2 linked regions of the Pelodictyon luteolum DSM 273 genome follow. The main gene of each other region encodes a partner of the protein of the gene in region 2 in a complex. Links are inferred from orthologs where the notes say so. Each region holds a gene or a part of one and is shown on either strand. Other genes may lie near its edges. The genes, in order: prmC and prfA.

What was found.
Region 1: the proteins of prfA (region 2) and prmC are in contact, whole or in part, in a crystal structure (PDB 2B3T), measured with the Escherichia coli proteins. The link is inferred for Pelodictyon luteolum DSM 273 from one-to-one orthologs.

The regions. Positions count from the first base shown.
Region 1 is NC_007512.1:1,673,398-1,681,471, forward strand. The notes cover bases 1,692-4,555. They hold prmC (peptide chain release factor N(5)-glutamine methyltransferase), read right to left. Parts: upstream 3,637-4,555; coding sequence 2,746-3,636; downstream 1,692-2,745. Other genes in these bases: hrcA (heat-inducible transcriptional repressor HrcA), read right to left, coding at 1,692-2,585; PLUT_RS07725 (DUF4412 domain-containing protein), read left to right, coding at 3,812-4,552. Also shown: molecular chaperone DnaJ, read right to left, coding at 1-841; PLUT_RS07710 (nucleotide exchange factor GrpE), read right to left, coding at 898-1,494; more of hrcA, read right to left, coding at 1,512-1,691; proS (proline--tRNA ligase), read left to right, coding at 4,607-6,052; PLUT_RS07735 (peroxiredoxin), read right to left, coding at 6,172-6,762; PLUT_RS07740 (NCS2 family permease), read left to right, coding at 6,932-8,074. UniProt on the Escherichia coli protein: Methylates the class 1 translation termination release factors RF1/PrfA and RF2/PrfB on the glutamine residue of the universally conserved GGQ motif, i.e. on 'Gln-235' in RF1 and on 'Gln-252' in RF2.
Region 2 is NC_007512.1:74,585-82,738, forward strand. What follows is about bases 3,323-6,266. They hold prfA (peptide chain release factor 1), read right to left. Parts: upstream 5,361-6,266; coding sequence 4,284-5,360; downstream 3,323-4,283. Other genes in these bases: PLUT_RS00360 (nitroreductase family protein), read right to left, coding at 3,323-3,625; PLUT_RS00365 (DUF1997 domain-containing protein), read right to left, coding at 3,622-4,233; rseP (RIP metalloprotease RseP), read right to left, coding at 5,378-6,266. Outside these bases: PLUT_RS00350 (ArsA family ATPase), read right to left, coding at 1-762; PLUT_RS00355 (NAD(P)/FAD-dependent oxidoreductase), read left to right, coding at 1,069-2,523; PLUT_RS11860 (hypothetical protein), read left to right, coding at 2,583-2,741; more of PLUT_RS00360, read right to left, coding at 3,089-3,322; more of rseP, read right to left, coding at 6,267-6,742; PLUT_RS00380 (1-deoxy-D-xylulose-5-phosphate reductoisomerase), read right to left, coding at 6,829-7,977. UniProt on the Escherichia coli protein: Peptide chain release factor 1 directs the termination of translation in response to the peptide chain termination codons UAG and UAA.

The sequences.
Region 1 (8,074 bases), 1.6 Mb from region 2 along the record:
AGCTGACGGCAAGGCTGTAGATGACATCATCGCCGTTGCGTACGAAGAGCTCATGCGGCTTCTCCTCGATCATCACGATCAAGTCGCCCGGAGCTCCGCCCCGCGGTCCGGAATTACCCTGTCCGCGGAGGGTGAGGTAGTTGCCCTCCTGCACACCGGCAGGCACATTCACCTTCACCGTCACCTCACCCTGCTTTATGCCCTCACCGTAGCATGACGGGCAGCGGTCCTTGACGATCCGACCCTCGCCGCCGCAGGTCGGGCAGGCTGCGATGTTGACAAACTGGCCGAACATGGTCTTTGAGGCCTGACGGACTTCTCCGGCACCGTGGCAGGTGGGACAGGTCTCTGTGGCTCCGGTTTTTGAACCCGAACCGTTGCACTCCTTGCAGGGCACCTGCTTTTTGATCTTGATTGTCTTCTCAACGCCCTTGGCAATCTCTTCGAGCGTGAGCTTCAAACGGATCTTCAGATCAACACCCGGAATCCCCGATGCAGCACGCCTGCGCTGTGAACCGCCACCACCACCACCGAACATGTCGTTGAATGCACTGAAAATATCGCTGAAATCCGCTCCGCCGCCATACTGGCCGCCACCGCCGCCCGATGCTGCCGAAGAACCGACGCCGGCATGGCCGAACTGGTCGTAACGACGTCTCTTGTCATCGTTGCTCAGTACTTCATATGCCTCGTTGACCTCCTTGAAATGATCCTCGGCGTCCTTGTTGTCTGGATTTTTGTCGGGGTGGTATTTCAGGGCCAGTTTCCGATAGGCCTTCTTTATTTCATCCTTGTCTGCCGAGCGGCTTACGCCAAGGACCTCATAGTAGTCTCTTTTCATCTCAATACCTGGAAAATTATGTCTCGATTCATTGCTCTCTGTCTGCCCAAATCCCGTTACCGGGCCACGATGACCTTCGCATGGCGCAGTACCCTGTCACCAAGGAGATAGCCTGTCTGATACTGTTCGACGATAGTCTCCGGTTCGGCATCGGGATGCTCGATCTGGGAAATGGCTTCGTGGAAATCAACATCGAGCTTCATTCCGATCGCTTCAATCGGCTTCACCCCTTTCGACTCGAGCCAGCGGTCAAGGTTTTTCTTCAACAGCTCCACGCCGTCAATATAGGGCTTGGCCGCAGCCGGGATCTCTTCGGGTTCGGGGACATTGGCAAGCACCCGCTCAACATCGTCGACAAGTGTGAGCAGGTCGCGCAGGACGTTGTCCGTCGCCCGCTGGGAAGCCATGACGGCCTCGCGCTCTTTCTGCTTGCGGAAATTCTCGAACTCGGCCGCACGGCGAAGGAGTTCATCGCGGAACTTCCCGTTCTGCTCTTTTTCTGCCTGCACCTCTCTTTCAAGCCCGGCAATCCTCGATTCCGGCGTTTCAACTGCCGCCGACTGGTCCGCCGCAGCAGTGCCTGCCTGTCCTTCGGTGTGCTCCTGTATCGTTCCTTCCCTGTCCTGCAATGGGTCTTCTGCTTTTTTCATCATTGAATCGAAAATTGTGTTTAGTTGACATCCGACAGTGTTGCTGTCAGGCAGTCCGCCATGTAGTTCAATACACGGACGGCATGTTCATAATCCATTCGTTTCGGCCCCAGTATCCCCAGCGTTCCAACCATGCTGCCTGCATAGTATGGCGCTGAGACGATGGTCAAATCCTCAGCCTGCAGTGCGCTGTTCTCACGCCCGATGCTGATCGACACGTCATGTCCGGCAGTGCGTTTGAGGTCCTGCTTCGGCGCGATGTCCTCGACAAGGCGGGCAACGCTGAACTTGTCTTCGATCATGGTGATCAGTTCCCGTACCCGTTCCGGCTGCTTGAATTCCGGTTGCTCCACGATGTACTCCGCACCCGAGATATACAGTCGCTCGAAAATGGGCGACTCGTCGAACAGGCTGTCTGCCGAGCGCACGATAAGATCCTTCAGGTTGGTGTCGCAGCTGCTGCCGGCCAGACGGCGGGTGATTGAACGGCGGATTTCCGAAAGTGTCAACCCCGAGAGCCGTTCATTGAGCAGGTCGACGACCTCGTCGACTTTCTGGCGCGTCAGTTCATGCTGCAGCTCCATGACAATGGTCTTGACGAACATCGACTGGATGGAAAGCACCACCATCATCCTGGTGGAACTCAGAAGCACCATGTCGAGCTTCTCGAAAACCGCATTCGACAGGGTCGGAGAAAGGACGACACTGAGCTGTCGCGAAATGCTCCCGAGAACCTTCGCAGCAGATACCAGGACCTCGGCCGAGGTCCCCCTTCCTTCCATGCTGATCGGACCGAAATCCGACTCCATCCGCCGCTTTTCCTCCTCGTCGATGCGCTGCACCTTCATGATGAGGTCGACGTAGTAGCGGTACCCGAGGTCGGTGGGAATCCGCCCTGCGGACGTATGGGGCTGGCTGATATAGCCTTCAGCCTCAAGATCAGCCATGACATTGCGTATCGTGGCGTCTGAAAGACCGAGGCTGTAATTCCTTGCTATGTACCTGGAGCCTACAGGAGCGGCAGTAACCACATACAGCTGGATGATGATCCCCAGCACCTGCCGTTCCCGCAAGTTCAACTCACGAGAACCCATCTGACTGTTACCTGTTTTGATACCTGACAGTACGCTGCCCGTACAGAAAAGGGAATGTACGAAAAACACTCCGCCGCGACAACATCGCACCGCCAGAGGAAGCACGGGGGAAGCCAACCGTTTGCCGTGAAGAAAAAACAATGCATGGGGGCAATTAATTTCATCGGGGAAGCCGCCCCTGAACGATCCTGTTCAGGCCTGCGTAATCTTTCTTTACCACGATATCCAGCATGCCCGCCTCTTCGAGGAGCTCCACCACCCCCCCGGCGCCGTCCGCATGGATTTCCAGCGCGATCCGCCCGCCGGGCCTGAGGAGGCGGCCCGCCATAGCTGCCAGTGCCCGGTAACACTCCATCCCGACCGGAACCGTAAGGGCCAGCTTCGGCTCATGGTCCCGCACCTCAGGCTGCAGGCCGGCCCATTCAGATTCAGGGATGTAGGGCGGGTTGGAGACAAGCATGTCGAACGGGGCGCCTGGCGGCGAGAACAAGGGGTCCGTCATGTCGCCGACGGCGAACGATACCCGATCCCCGGCTCCGTGCCGCTCTGCATTGGTGCGGGCGACCTCAAGAGCCTCCAGGGAGACATCGATCCCCACGGCCTGCAGCGTCGGCATACGAATCGCCATGGTCAGGGCGATGCACCCGCTGCCGGTGCCGGCATCGAGGATGCGCGGGACCCCGGAGGCACTGGCCCCATCTGACTCAAGCAGCTCAAGGGCAAACTCGACAAGCAGCTCCGTTTCGGGACGGGGAATCAGCACCCGCCGGTCGACATGGAATGGCAGACCGTAAAACCACTGCTCGCCGGTGATGTACTGCAACGGCCGGCCGCCGAGGCGCTGGCGGCAGAGCTCCCTGAAGCGCTCGAGTTCATCGGGGTATACTGGCCGCTCGTGCTGCAGATAGAGGTCCAGACGTGCCATCTTGAGCACGTGCGCGAGCAGCAGTTCAGCACCGAGACGCGCTTCATCGACTCCTTTGGAGAGAAAAAACTCCGCCGTTGTTTTCAGCAGGCCTCGGACCTGCCATTCCTGTGCCGGTTTCGTCACGGTTGCCTTGTCTGGAGAATTGCCGCCGGGGGTGCATTGATAGCGATCGGCGAAACATGAATGTACACCCTCCCCCGCATTATAAAAAACCGGCGGCACGGCGGATGTTCCGATATTTGCGTAGCTTTATGTTTTCTTGAAACCATGCGACCCTGTACCAACAGACCCGATACCGATGAACAGACTGCTGACACTTCTCCTCATCCTCCTCTCTTCCATCCTGCCCGGCAGAGCAACTGCTGCAGCCACTTTCACAGGGGTCATGGAAATGCTCCTTACCATGCCCTCCGGCAAGGCTGAGGTTACCTACTATTTCGGAGACCGGGCCCAGAAAATGGAGATGTTCGTCCAGCTCCAGAGAGTCCCCGATCCGCTGCGCACTGCCGTCATCACCAGAGCATCGCGGCCGGACGAAGCCATCATCATCAACCACGACACAGGGTCCTGGTCCCCTGTGAACCTCCGCTCGGCAGCTGAAAACGCAACGCTCCTCGACTTCGACAGCAACTACAGGCTCGAACGCCTTGCGAACACAACCCTGAAAGGATACCCCTGCCGCCACATCCGTCTTACAAGCAGCACTGAACGGCTCGAGCTCTGGGTAGCCGAAGGTCTCGGAGATTTTTCGACCTTCCGCATCCTGCAGTCGCAGAACCCCCGGCTCTCGAACACCTCGCTCTCCCGAACCCTCAAACAGGCAGGCGTCGAGGGATTCCCTGTCCGCATCATCCAGTCCTCCGGCGGTTCAACAAACCGGATGGAACTTGTGCAGGTATGGCCGAAAAAGCTCCCCGACTCAGAATTCAGGGTACCCGGGGGGTACCGGAAGGTCATCATGGACGAAGCTCCAATCAGCCAGGACCGCAAGGCCCACCTGAAAAACCTGATGGAAAAGATGAAAAAGTTCGAGCAGTAGTCGTATATTTTTGCTCCCCGAGAGCAGCAGCATCAACCCTAAGCACATACATCCGTGGCAGATAAAATCACCGCAAGAAACGAAGACTATTCCCAGTGGTACATCGACCTGGTCCGCTCGGCAAAACTCGCAGACTATTCCGACGTGCGCGGCTGCATGGTCATCCGGCCGAACGGCTATGCAATCTGGGAAAAGATGCAGGCTGCCCTTGACCGGATGTTCAAGGAAACCGGCCACGTGAACGCCTACTTCCCCCTCTTCATCCCTGAAAGCTTCATCGCCAAGGAGGCGGAACATATCGAAGGGTTCGCGCCCGAATGCGCCGTCGTCACCCACGGAGGAGGAGAGGAACTTGCCGAAAAGCTCTACGTACGTCCGACTTCGGAAACCATCATCTGGTCCTCCTATAAAAAATGGATCCAGTCATACCGGGATCTGCCGATCCTCATCAACCAGTGGGCCAATGTGGTACGCTGGGAGATGCGCACCCGGCTCTTCCTTCGCACCACCGAATTCCTCTGGCAGGAAGGCCATACCGCCCATGCAACGCCCGAGGAATCGCAGGAGGAGGTCATGCGGATGATCAACGTCTACCGCACCTTCGCTGAAGAATACATGGCCATGCCGGTCATCATGGGCCGGAAAACCGACAGCGAGAAATTCGCCGGCGCTGAGGAGACTTACTGCATCGAAGCGATGATGCAGGACGGCAAGGCCCTTCAGGCAGGCACCTCGCACAACCTCGGCCAGAACTTTGCAAAGGCCTTCGACTGCCAGTTCCAGACCAAAGACAGCCGTCTTGATTACGTATGGGCCACCAGCTGGGGTGTTTCGACCAGGCTCATCGGAGCGCTCATCATGGCCCACTCCGACGACCGGGGTCTTGTGCTTCCCCCGAAACTTGCCTCGCGCCAGGTGGTCATCATCCCGATTCTGCGAGGCGACAAGGCTGCCGTACTGGAGCAGGCCGATGCCATGGCCGCATCTCTGAAAGCAGCTGGAATTCCCGCATTTGTCGACGGCAGTGAACAGAACTCGCCCGGCTGGAAGTTCGCCGAATATGAACTGCAGGGCATTCCTGTCCGCATTGAAGTCGGCCCACGCGATATTGAAAAAGGGATCTGCATCGCCGCACGTCGCGACACCCTCGAAAAGAGTGAACTGCAGCTCGGAGAGACGCTCCCGGGGGCGGTGCAGGAAATCCTCGATGCCATGCAGAAGGATATGTACCAGAAGGCCCTCCTGTTCCGTGAAGAGAATACGGTTGAAGCCTCCAGCTATGAAGAGTTCAAGGCCGCTGTCGAAAAAGGGTTCGTCATTGCACACTGGGACGGCACTGCCGAAACTGAAGAAAAGATAAAGGAAGAGACAAAAGCCACCATCAGGGTCCTTCCCGAAGAGGACGGCTATATCGAACGCTACCGGATGAACGAGCCCGGCACCTGCATATACTCCGGCAAACCCGCAGCTCAGAAAGTGGTATTCGCAAAAGCATACTAAGCCGGACCAAAGACCGATCCTCGGAACGGCACTACGAAAAACAAAGAGCCGCCGGTATCAGGACGATATCGGCGGCTCTTTGTTCTCTTACGCTTGTAGATAAAAAACTTCTGCGGGTCTTACTCGTCCTTGAAAAAATCCTTCAAGCCTTCATCGGTAGGCTTCATCGCCTTGTCGCCCTTGTTCCAGTTGGCGGGGCACACTTCGCCGAACTGCTCGGTGAACTGGAGCGCGTCGACCATGCGGAGAACCTCGTCCACGTTGCGGCCGAGCCCGAGATCGTTGACCACCTGATGGCGCACAATCCCTGCTTTATCAATCAGGAACAGTCCGCGCAAGGACACACCGGCTCCTTCAGCAAGCACGTCGTAATCAGTAGAGACCGTCTTGTTGAGGTCGGAGAGGAGCGTATAGGTCACGCCCTCGATGCCGCCGCGGTTGCGCGGGGTCTGCAGCCATGCGAAATGCGAGAACTTGGAGTCTACCGAACAGCCGATAACCTCTACGTTGCGTTTTTTGAACTCATCGAGTTTCTCCTGGAACGCATGCAATTCGGTCGGGCAGACGAAGGTGAAATCAAGCGGATAGAAAAAGAGGATGACATACTTGCCGCTGAAATCCGAAAGCTTGCAGGAATCGACAAACTCCCTGCCGCCGGCAACGGCCTCTACATTGAATTCCGGCGCTTTGCGCCCGACTAGAACACCCATGGCTCCTCCTTATGATGATTGAATGGATTTAATGACTGAATTAATGACTGGACTTTAAATAGGACTTATTTAGTCCAAGATAGACGTTTCAGCGGATAATCCAAAGAAATCATTATCATTTATGACTGACAACAAATAGAAAGGCGAAACCATTCAGGGAGAGATGCCAATGGGCATTCGTTCATATTTCGGGTTTGAAGAACATGGCACCGGGTACCGGCAGGAGTTCCTCGCCGGACTGACCACCTTCTTCACCCTCGCCTACATCATCGTCGTCAACCCGGCCATCCTCGAAGCTGCGGGCATGCCGAGGGGGGCGTCAACAACGGCAACCATCTTCACCGCCCTTACCGGCACGCTCCTCATGGGGCTGTACGCCAAACGTCCGTTTGCCGTTGCGCCATACATGGGCGAGAACGCCTTCATAGCCTACACGGTCGTGCAGGTGCTCGGCTATTCATGGCAGACAGCGCTTGCCGCCATCTTCCTCAGCGGCGTACTCTTTACCATCCTGACCCTTGCGGGGTTGCGGCGATGGCTGGCAGAATCCATACCGGTATCCCTGAAGCACAGCTTCCCCGTCGGCATCGGTCTGTTCCTCGCCTTTCTGGGTCTCGGCGACATGGGTGTCATCACCATCGGGGTTCCGGGTGCGCCGGTCCGGATGGGAGACATTACGGCCCTTCCCGCACTGCTCGGTCTTGCCGCCCTGCTGCTTACCGCCGTGCTCATCGCCCGGAAACAAAGCGGAGCGATCCTCATCGGCATGGCAGCCGCAACCGGTTGCGGCGTCATGACAGGCCTTGTGGACATGCCCGCATCCCCGTTCAGCCTCCCGCCCGCCATCGGCCCCGTGCTGCTGCAGATAGACTTCCACGCCGCCTTCACCCTCGGGTTCCTCGGCGTAATCACCAGCGTCCTCATCATGGACTTTGTCGACACCATGGGATCCCTTTACGGCCTCTCCTCCCGGGCGGGCCTGCTTGACACGGAGGGGAACCTCCCGGACATCGAAAAGCCCATGCTGGTCGATGCCATCTCGACCCTTATCGCCGCCCTCATAGGCACGACGACGGCCGGCATCTTCATTGAATCGGCGACCGGCATCGAGCAGGGAGGACGGACAGGGTTCACGGCAGTGGTCATCGCGGGCTTCTTTGCCCTCTCCCTCTTCTTCTCTCCGCTCCTCACCATCGTACCCGCCTTCGCCTACGGCCCTGCCATGGTGCTCGTCGGCATGTTCATGCTCGGCTCGGTGACGAAGCTGGACTTCAGTGACCACGCCGAACTGATTCCGGCGTTCCTCACCATC
Region 2 (8,154 bases):
GTCGGCATCATCGGTGTAGACACGGTTGATGACGATCTGGTCGACGGTGATGCCGTAGAGGTTGAGGTATGTCAGTGCGCGCATCGACTCCTTGATGACCATCTTTTCCGGGTTCATGACGAGCCGCACGGTGGTACGGGTGCCATCGGAAAGAAGGTCGATGATGCCCTCGATGGAGGAGAAAAGGCTGTCGACCTGCTCATAGACGTCCACATCGGGTACATAGTCATGGAGCCGGCTTACCCTTTTGGCAAGCGGCCGGATCACCGGCTTCACCACATACTTCTCCAGGTTTCGCATCAGCTTCAGCATCCATCCGAAGGTTTCGGGGAGAGATAGCAGGCGGAGTGTTTCGCCGGTCGGTGCACAGTCGACGACGAGGAGATCGTACTCGTTGCTCTCGTTATAGCGTTTGATGTGGGAGAGTGAGAAGAGCTCCTCCATGCCGGGCAGGACTCCCATCTCCTCGACATAGATTCCCTCTATTCCCTGTACCTGCATGAGGTGCGCGAAGTGTTCGCGCACGATCTCCCAGTTGAGCGACATGTCCCCGTAGACGCTCACCTCCTGACCGTACAGCCGATCGGCGATCCTGACCGGAGAGGGGCCGAGCTCCATATCGAATGAGTCACCGAGGCTGTGGGCCGGGTCGGTGGATATGATGAGGGTGCGGTGGCCTGATTCGGCTGCCATGAGGGCGGTTGCGGCGGCAATGGAGGTTTTGCCAACCCCCCCCTTTCCGGTGAAAACGATGTTTCGCATGTGCATTGCTCTCCGGGGGGTGTTGAACGGTTGCAAGGGATGTAACCCGCTTTGCGGGCTAAGCGTTGCCGGCAGTACAGGCTAGGGAGGCGGGGAACTACAGGAAAAAAGACATATGGATTTGTTTTAATATGAGCATATGCTTATATAGCGTGAACGGGGCTCATGAGAGAGCTTCCGGAAGAGAGGGGCCCGGGAATTATTCAGCCTCTGTTCTTGTAGAACTATCTGCGCCTTCGAGCTTGAAAGGCACGCCGGGCAACCGGTGGAGAGCGTTACTCAATAATTGAAAAATACAGACCGCATATGGCAAAGGTCGTCGTTTTAGGCGCCGGTGTTTCCGGACATACCTGTGCTTCGTTTCTGAAGAAGAAACTCGGGAAGCATCATGAGGTAGTCGTGGTCACGCCGAACAGCTATTACCAGTGGATCCCGTCTAACATCTGGGTCGGAGTCGGCCAGATGTCGATTGACGAGGTCCGTTTCGAACTCAAGAAAGTCTATGACCGCTGGGGGATTGTCTTCAAGCAGGCCAGGGCCCTTGAAATCCATCCCGAAGGGGACGCCTCCACCGGGAAGGGCTACGTCACCATCGAGTACACCGCCGGCGACAACTCGGGCGTCAGGGAGAACGTGGAGTACGATTATCTCGTCAACGCCACCGGTCCGAAGCTGAACTTCGAGGCAACCGAAGGGCTCGGCCCCGACAAGAACAGCTACTCAGTCTGTACCTACTCGCATGCGGCGCACGCATGGGAACACCTGCAGGAGAACATCAAGAAGATGCAGGCCGGACAGAAGCAGCGTTTCCTCATCGGCACCGGGCACGCCATGGCGACCTGCCAGGGTGCGGCGTTCGAGTACATCCTGAACATCGCCCACGAGATCTCCAAGCGCGGGCTGAGCAAGATGGCACAGATCACCTGGATTTCGAACGAGTACGAGGTCGGTGATTTCGGCATGGGCGGCGCGTTCATCAAGCGCGGCGGATACATCACCCCCACCAAGGTCTTTACCGAGTCGATCCTTGCCGAGTATGGCATCAACTGGATCCGGCGCGCCGGTGTCTACAAGGTCGAGGACGGCAAAGCCTACTATGAGACTCTGGACGGCGAAGACAAGGTGCAGGAGTTCGATTTCGCGATGCTCATTCCTTCCTTCTCCGGTGTCGGCATGACGGCGTTCGACCGCGAGGGCAACGACATTACCGACACGCTGTTTGCTCCGAACAAGTTCATGAAGGTCGATGCGGATTACGCACAGAAGCCTTTTGAGGAGTGGTCTGCCGATGACTGGCCGAGCACCTACCAGAACCCGACCTACAACAACATCTATGCCGTCGGCATCGCCTTCGCCCCTCCGCATGCGATCTCCAAGCCGATGACGAGCGTGACGGGCCGTCCGATATTTCCGACCCCACCCCGTACCGGCATGCCTTCCGGCGTTATGGGAAAGATCACGGCACTGAACATCGCCGAGCGCATCCACGGCGCCACAGAGCATCGCCACAAGGCCTCGATGAGCCGCATGGGCGCAGCCTGCATCGTATCCGGTGGTTTCGGTTCGTTCGATGGCCTCGGTGCATCAATGACCGTGTTCCCTGTCGTTCCCGACTGGGACAAGTACCCCGAGTGGGGCCGCGATATGAAGTACTCCGTCGGTGAGGCGGGTCTTGCGGGCCACTGGCTGAAGGTGCTGCTCCACTACCTCTTCTTCCACAAGGCGAAAGGCTATCCGTTCTGGTGGCTTATCCCCGAGTAGAAGAGCGTTTCGGCACAGAGGTAGAAGAAGAGATACATTAACTTTCATTTCGATCAACCATGGGTAAATATAGAATCAAGGCATATTTCGACGAGGCCTATCCTCCGGTGCCCGAGAAATCAACGCTGTTCTGGCGCAAGTTCGTGCCGTGGCAGCTGATCCGTTTCATCATCCTGAACGTGAAGATGATCCGCATCGTCGTAGGCGGCCACTCCTGAACTGAGGCAGGCTGCGGCGGAGTCTCATCCGTTTCTCACGTTTCTTTCGAAAGGGCACAGAATAACCAGCATCCAGTGCTGGGGGGTTCTGTGCCCTTTTTCGTTCTGCATGGACGGGCCTATGGCGTTCGATTCCCTTTTCTGGCAACACCGGCATGCTGCGGCAGAACTCAGGTCGGTCGGTTGAGGGGGGCGTAAGAGGAAGTGCGGGCGCGTGGTTGATGGTGTGTATGCACCTGTTTCGGGTTGAAAGGCCGTCTTCCGTGCCCAGCATGGCTGTTGATCAACTCGGCAGGTTCGATATCCGCCTCGGCCGATGATGCGAACTCAGCCGCCTGCTTTCGCATTCAAAGATATGTTGCGATTTCTTCAAGCGGCTTTCGCTTTTTCGGTACGGGCGTGTATCCTTCGGCCGGATAGCCTAGAGGGGTAAATGCAAATACCTCGTCTTCACCCGTGAGACTGAGGGCTCTTCTCAGGCAGGGGAGGTCGAAAGCGGCGATCCAGCAGGTGCTGATACCTTCATTCTCAGCTGCGAGGATGATGTGGTCCATGGCGATACTGAGGTCGGTTTCCAGCGAGTTATAGCCGTCGGAAGCGCGAACCCATGCATCGCAGCGACGGCCTGTCACCACGAGAATCGCCGGGGCGGTCTGGAGCCAGTCGCGGGAGTAGCAGGCATGCACAGTCCTGAGGACTTCAGGCGTGCGTATCACGATGAAACGCCATGGCTGCAGGTTTTTTGCAGAAGGAGCGAGCCTGGCGGTCTCGAGGATGCGATTGAGGGAGTCCTGGGGAATGGGGTCCTGTGTGAAGCTGCGGGTACTGCAACGTGATGCTGCCAGTGCGTGGAAGTCCATGGTGGTCAGGGCTTGGTCGTTCATGCATGCCGGATATGGCCGAAATCCTTTGAGATGCTGTGGAACATCCGGTTGGTCGCGGTCTGCATGATCATCGACATGCCGGCATTGGTCATGGCTCGGATGATCTGTTCTGGAATGATGCGGAACGCGGGATAGAGGACGAACCGGACATCGATGCGGAGATCAAAATGCACTTTCGTCTGTTTTGGTTCCATCGGCACAAGGAGCATTTCGGCAAAGGCCTTGCCTTCGAACAGATAGTTCTTGGGGTCGTCGACCGGGTCTGAGGGCGCGTGGTGGTGCCAGAGGATCTTGCGGCCGACCATATGGCGGCTGATCATCTCGTCGGTTATCGATTCGGGGCCGATGCCATGTAGTTCCTCAGGAAGCTCCACCATCACCTCGTCGGTCTGTTTGACGTAAAAAATGACGTCAAACGGGTTCTGTTGCGGGTCGGTGACCCGGAAATGCCATCGGTAGACATCTGTCTCATCGGTCAGTTCGACCGTATGGCAGAAAGGGTTGAAGCCCAGAATTTTTTTCTGGTCAGAGAGGTAGTTGAGGGTACGATCGAACGTATCGGAAAAAATCCATTCACCCTTGCTTCTGCCTGTGGCATCCATTTCCATACGACTCTCCCTTCGCAGAGGACCATTGGTGTTAGTTGATTATGATGCCCCTAGGCCCGGGCGGCTTCCTGCAGCCGCTCTGTCTGGTCGTGCATCTTCAGGGCGTCGATCAATTCGCCGATCTCTCCCTGCATGAAGTGCGGCAGTCCGTGGCTGGTGAATCCGATGCGGTGGTCGGTCACGCGCGACTGCGGGTAGTTGTAGGTGCGGATCTTCGCGCTCCGATCCCCACTGGCTACCATCGTGCGCCGCATGTCCGCCCGTTCCTGCTGCTGCTCCTGGAGTTTGATGTCGTAGAGTTTCGCCATGAGCATCTTCATGGCCCGCTCCTTGTTCTGGAGCTGTGATCGCTCCTCCTGGCAGGCCGCCACGAGACCGGTCGGCTCATGCGTGATGCGGACGGCGGTTTCCACCTTGTTGACGTTCTGACCACCCTTGCCTCCGCTCCGGTATGTGTCGAACCGGAGGTCATCGCGCCGGATCTCCACATCAACCTCTTCAGCTTCCGGCAGGACAGCCACGCTTGCGGCGGAGGTGTGGATGCGTCCCTGCGTTTCGGTTTCCGGCACCCTCTGCACACGGTGTACGCCGCTTTCGTACTTAAGCGTGCCGTAGACGTCGTGGCCACTGATGGTCAGGGTGACCTCGCGGAACCCTCCGGGGCCGGAGCTTTCATTGTAGTCCAGCACTTCGCACCGCCATCCCTGGCGTTCGGCGTAGCGCTGGTACATGCGCATAAGGTCGGCGGCAAAGAGCGCGGCTTCCTCTCCGCCGGTTCCAGCGCGGATTTCCATGATGACGTTGCGCGAGTCTGCTTCGTCTTTCGGGAGCAGAAGGATCCGGAGCTCCTGCTCCAGACCCGGGATGCGCTCTTCAAGCTCCAGCATCTCTTCCCGGGCCATGGCCTTCATCTCGGGATCCTCTTCAGCCTTCTGCATGTGTCGCGACTCTTCGAGCTGCTGACGGGCGCTGGCATAACGGTCATATGCCTGCACGATCTCCTTCAGGTCGCTGTACTCCTTGTTGAGCCTGCGGAAGCGAGTCTGGTCGCCGGCCGCTGCTGGGTCTGCGAGCATTCGCTCGAGATCAAGGTGACGCTCTTTTATGGACTGCAGTTTATCGAACATCGGTTTCGCTTACGGCCTCAGGGATTCAGGATGTCGTTGATGAGTATGTAGGCGAAGAGCGCAAGAAGCAGCGTCATGCCGATCTGCTGGATGCGCATCTTGACTTCAATTGGAATCTCCCGCCCCATGACGCCTTCAGCGGCATTGATGACAAACTGCCCGCCGTCGAGTGCCGGGACCGGCAGGATGTTGATGATGGCCAGCGATATCGAGAGCACGGCAAGGAAGTAGAGGAAGCTGACGGGACCCTGCTCCGCACTGCGGCTTGCGATCTTGGCGATCTTTATGGGGCCGCCGACAGACTTGCGGAAGTCCTCCTGTCCGGTGAAGATCTTGGAGAAACCCTGTACGGTCATTGCGCTCATTTTCCATGTCTGGCTGATGCCGCTCTCAACCGATCCCATAAAGCCGAGCATGCGACGCTCGGAGGAGATAGTCTGTCGAAGCATGATGCCGATTTTGCCGCTTGCCGATGGTGTGATGGAGGCGGTGAACTCCTCGCCTTTCATGCGGATTTCGTCGGCAGTGGCCGGCTCACCCTTCGGTGTATCAAGCCAACGCCAGGTGAAGGTGATGGGTTTCGAGGGGTTCCTGGAGATGATTCCCACCACTTCGGTCCAATCGGAGACCGGGTGGCCTTCAATTGCTGTAATGATGCTTCCCGCCTGTATGCCTGCACCGGCAGCGGGATTGTTTGCAAGCACATCATCGATGACCGGAGGGACGATTGGGCGAATGCCGAACCCGTCCTGGTCACTTACTTCGGACATGAAGTGTTTGGGTGTGGCGAGTGTGGTATCGCGGCCGTGGGAACGGAGAACGGTGAAGACCGGGCTTGATGAGGCGAAGCGTTCAGGGTCGAGCGCCTCTTCCCAGCTCGAGACCGGATGACCGTCAACTGCAATAAAGCGGTCACCGGTCTGCATGCCCATCTTGCTGAACACCGACCCTTCTTCTACAAAGGCGGGGGCCGTGGTGCTGGTTCGGGATTCTCCGAGAGTCAAGGTGACGCCGGTGAAGATGGCTGCTGCCAGCATCATGTTCATCGTCACGCCGCCGGCAAGCACAATGAGGCGCTGCCAGACGGGTTTGGCACGGAACTCCCACGGTTGAGGTTCGCCTTGCCCGAAGTCCGTATCCATGCTTTCATCGACCATGCCGGCAATTTTCACGTAGCCGCCGAGCGGAAAGACCCCGATGCCGTACTCCGTCTCTCCGATCTTCTTTTTCCAGAGACGCATGTCGAAGAAGTCGAATCCGATGTAGAACTTGTCGACACGCATGCCGAAAATTCTCGCCGTGATGAAGTGTCCGAACTCATGGACGGTGACGAGGATGAAGATTGCGACGATGAAAAAGAATGTTGTGCTCAGAACGTCCATGGGTATCAGTTGCTGGAAACTGCCCGGGCTCAGGGCCCGGGATGCTTCCTGGTTTCATTGGTACGCGGATGCGCCTTCGGGGTGCGTTATCCGATGATTGCGTTTGCCGCCCGGCGTGCCCAACCGTCGGCATTGATATACTCCTCGAGCTCTACGGGGGTGTAAGCCTCATGCGCCTGCATGGTTTTGTCAACGGTTTCGGCGATGGCGGTGAAGCCGATCTTGTTGTTGAGGAAGGCCGCGACTGCTACTTCGTTTGCCGCATTCAGCACCGCCGGGTAAGTCCTCCCTGCCTTGAGGGCATCGAAGGCGAGACGCAGCGCCGGGAACCGGACCATATCGGGTTCCTCGAAGGTGAGGGTGCCGATGGTTGCCAGATCGAGTTTCTTGATGCCGCTTTCGCACCGTTCCGGCCAGGAAAGGGCGTAGGCAATCGGGGCGCGCATGTCGGGGGACCCGAGCTGGGCGATCACGCAGCCGTCGATGTACTCGACCATAGAGTGGATGATGCTCTGCGGATGGACTACCACGCCGATCTTTTCGGCGGGCATGTTGAAGAGCCAGTGAGCCTCGATCACTTCAAGCCCTTTGTTCATCATGCTTGCCGAGTCGATGGTGATTTTTGCGCCCATGCTCCACTGCGGGTGCTTGAGGGCCTGCTCGGGGCCGGCCTTCTCCATGTCGGCGAAGGACGAGTTGCGGAAAGGTCCGCCCGAAGCGGTGAGGATGATGCGCTCCACGTCTTCCTGACGGTGGCCCTGAAGCGACTGGAAGATGGCGGAATGTTCGCTGTCGACCGGCAGTAGCCGCACGTTGTGTTTCTTTACGAGATCGGATACCAGCTGTCCTGCGACGACGAGGGTCTCCTTGTTTGCCAGCGCGATATCTTTTCCCGCCTTGATGGCCTTGACGGTGGGGGTCAGTCCTGCAGCACCCACGATTGCCGAGACGACCATGTCGGAGCCCTCGGCGGCAGCAACGGTTCCGGCGCCTTCGATGCCGTGGCATATCTCGGGCAGGTCGGTGCCGAGGAGAGTTTTGAGGAGTTCAGCGGACCCGGCATCACGTACCGATACGATGGAGGGGTTGAACTCCCTGATCTGTTCTGCGAGCATGTTGACATCATGGCCTTCAGCCAGGCCGACAATCTTGAATCGATCGGGGTGCTGGCGGACGACATCGAGTGTGCTGAGTCCGATGGACCCGGTGCTGCCGAGAATCGATAATGCTCTCATGGTAGTGGGAAAAAATGGTTGCCGGATTGCGCTGAAAGGTAACGGGCTGAATTTATGCTTTTTCGTGAAGGCTTACAAACAGAGCAGATCCCGTTTCAGGGCTGCCGTTTTTTCTCTTTGCATTACAGGGAAAATATGGTATAATAAGCCCCCTCAAGGGTCTCTAGCTCAGCTGGT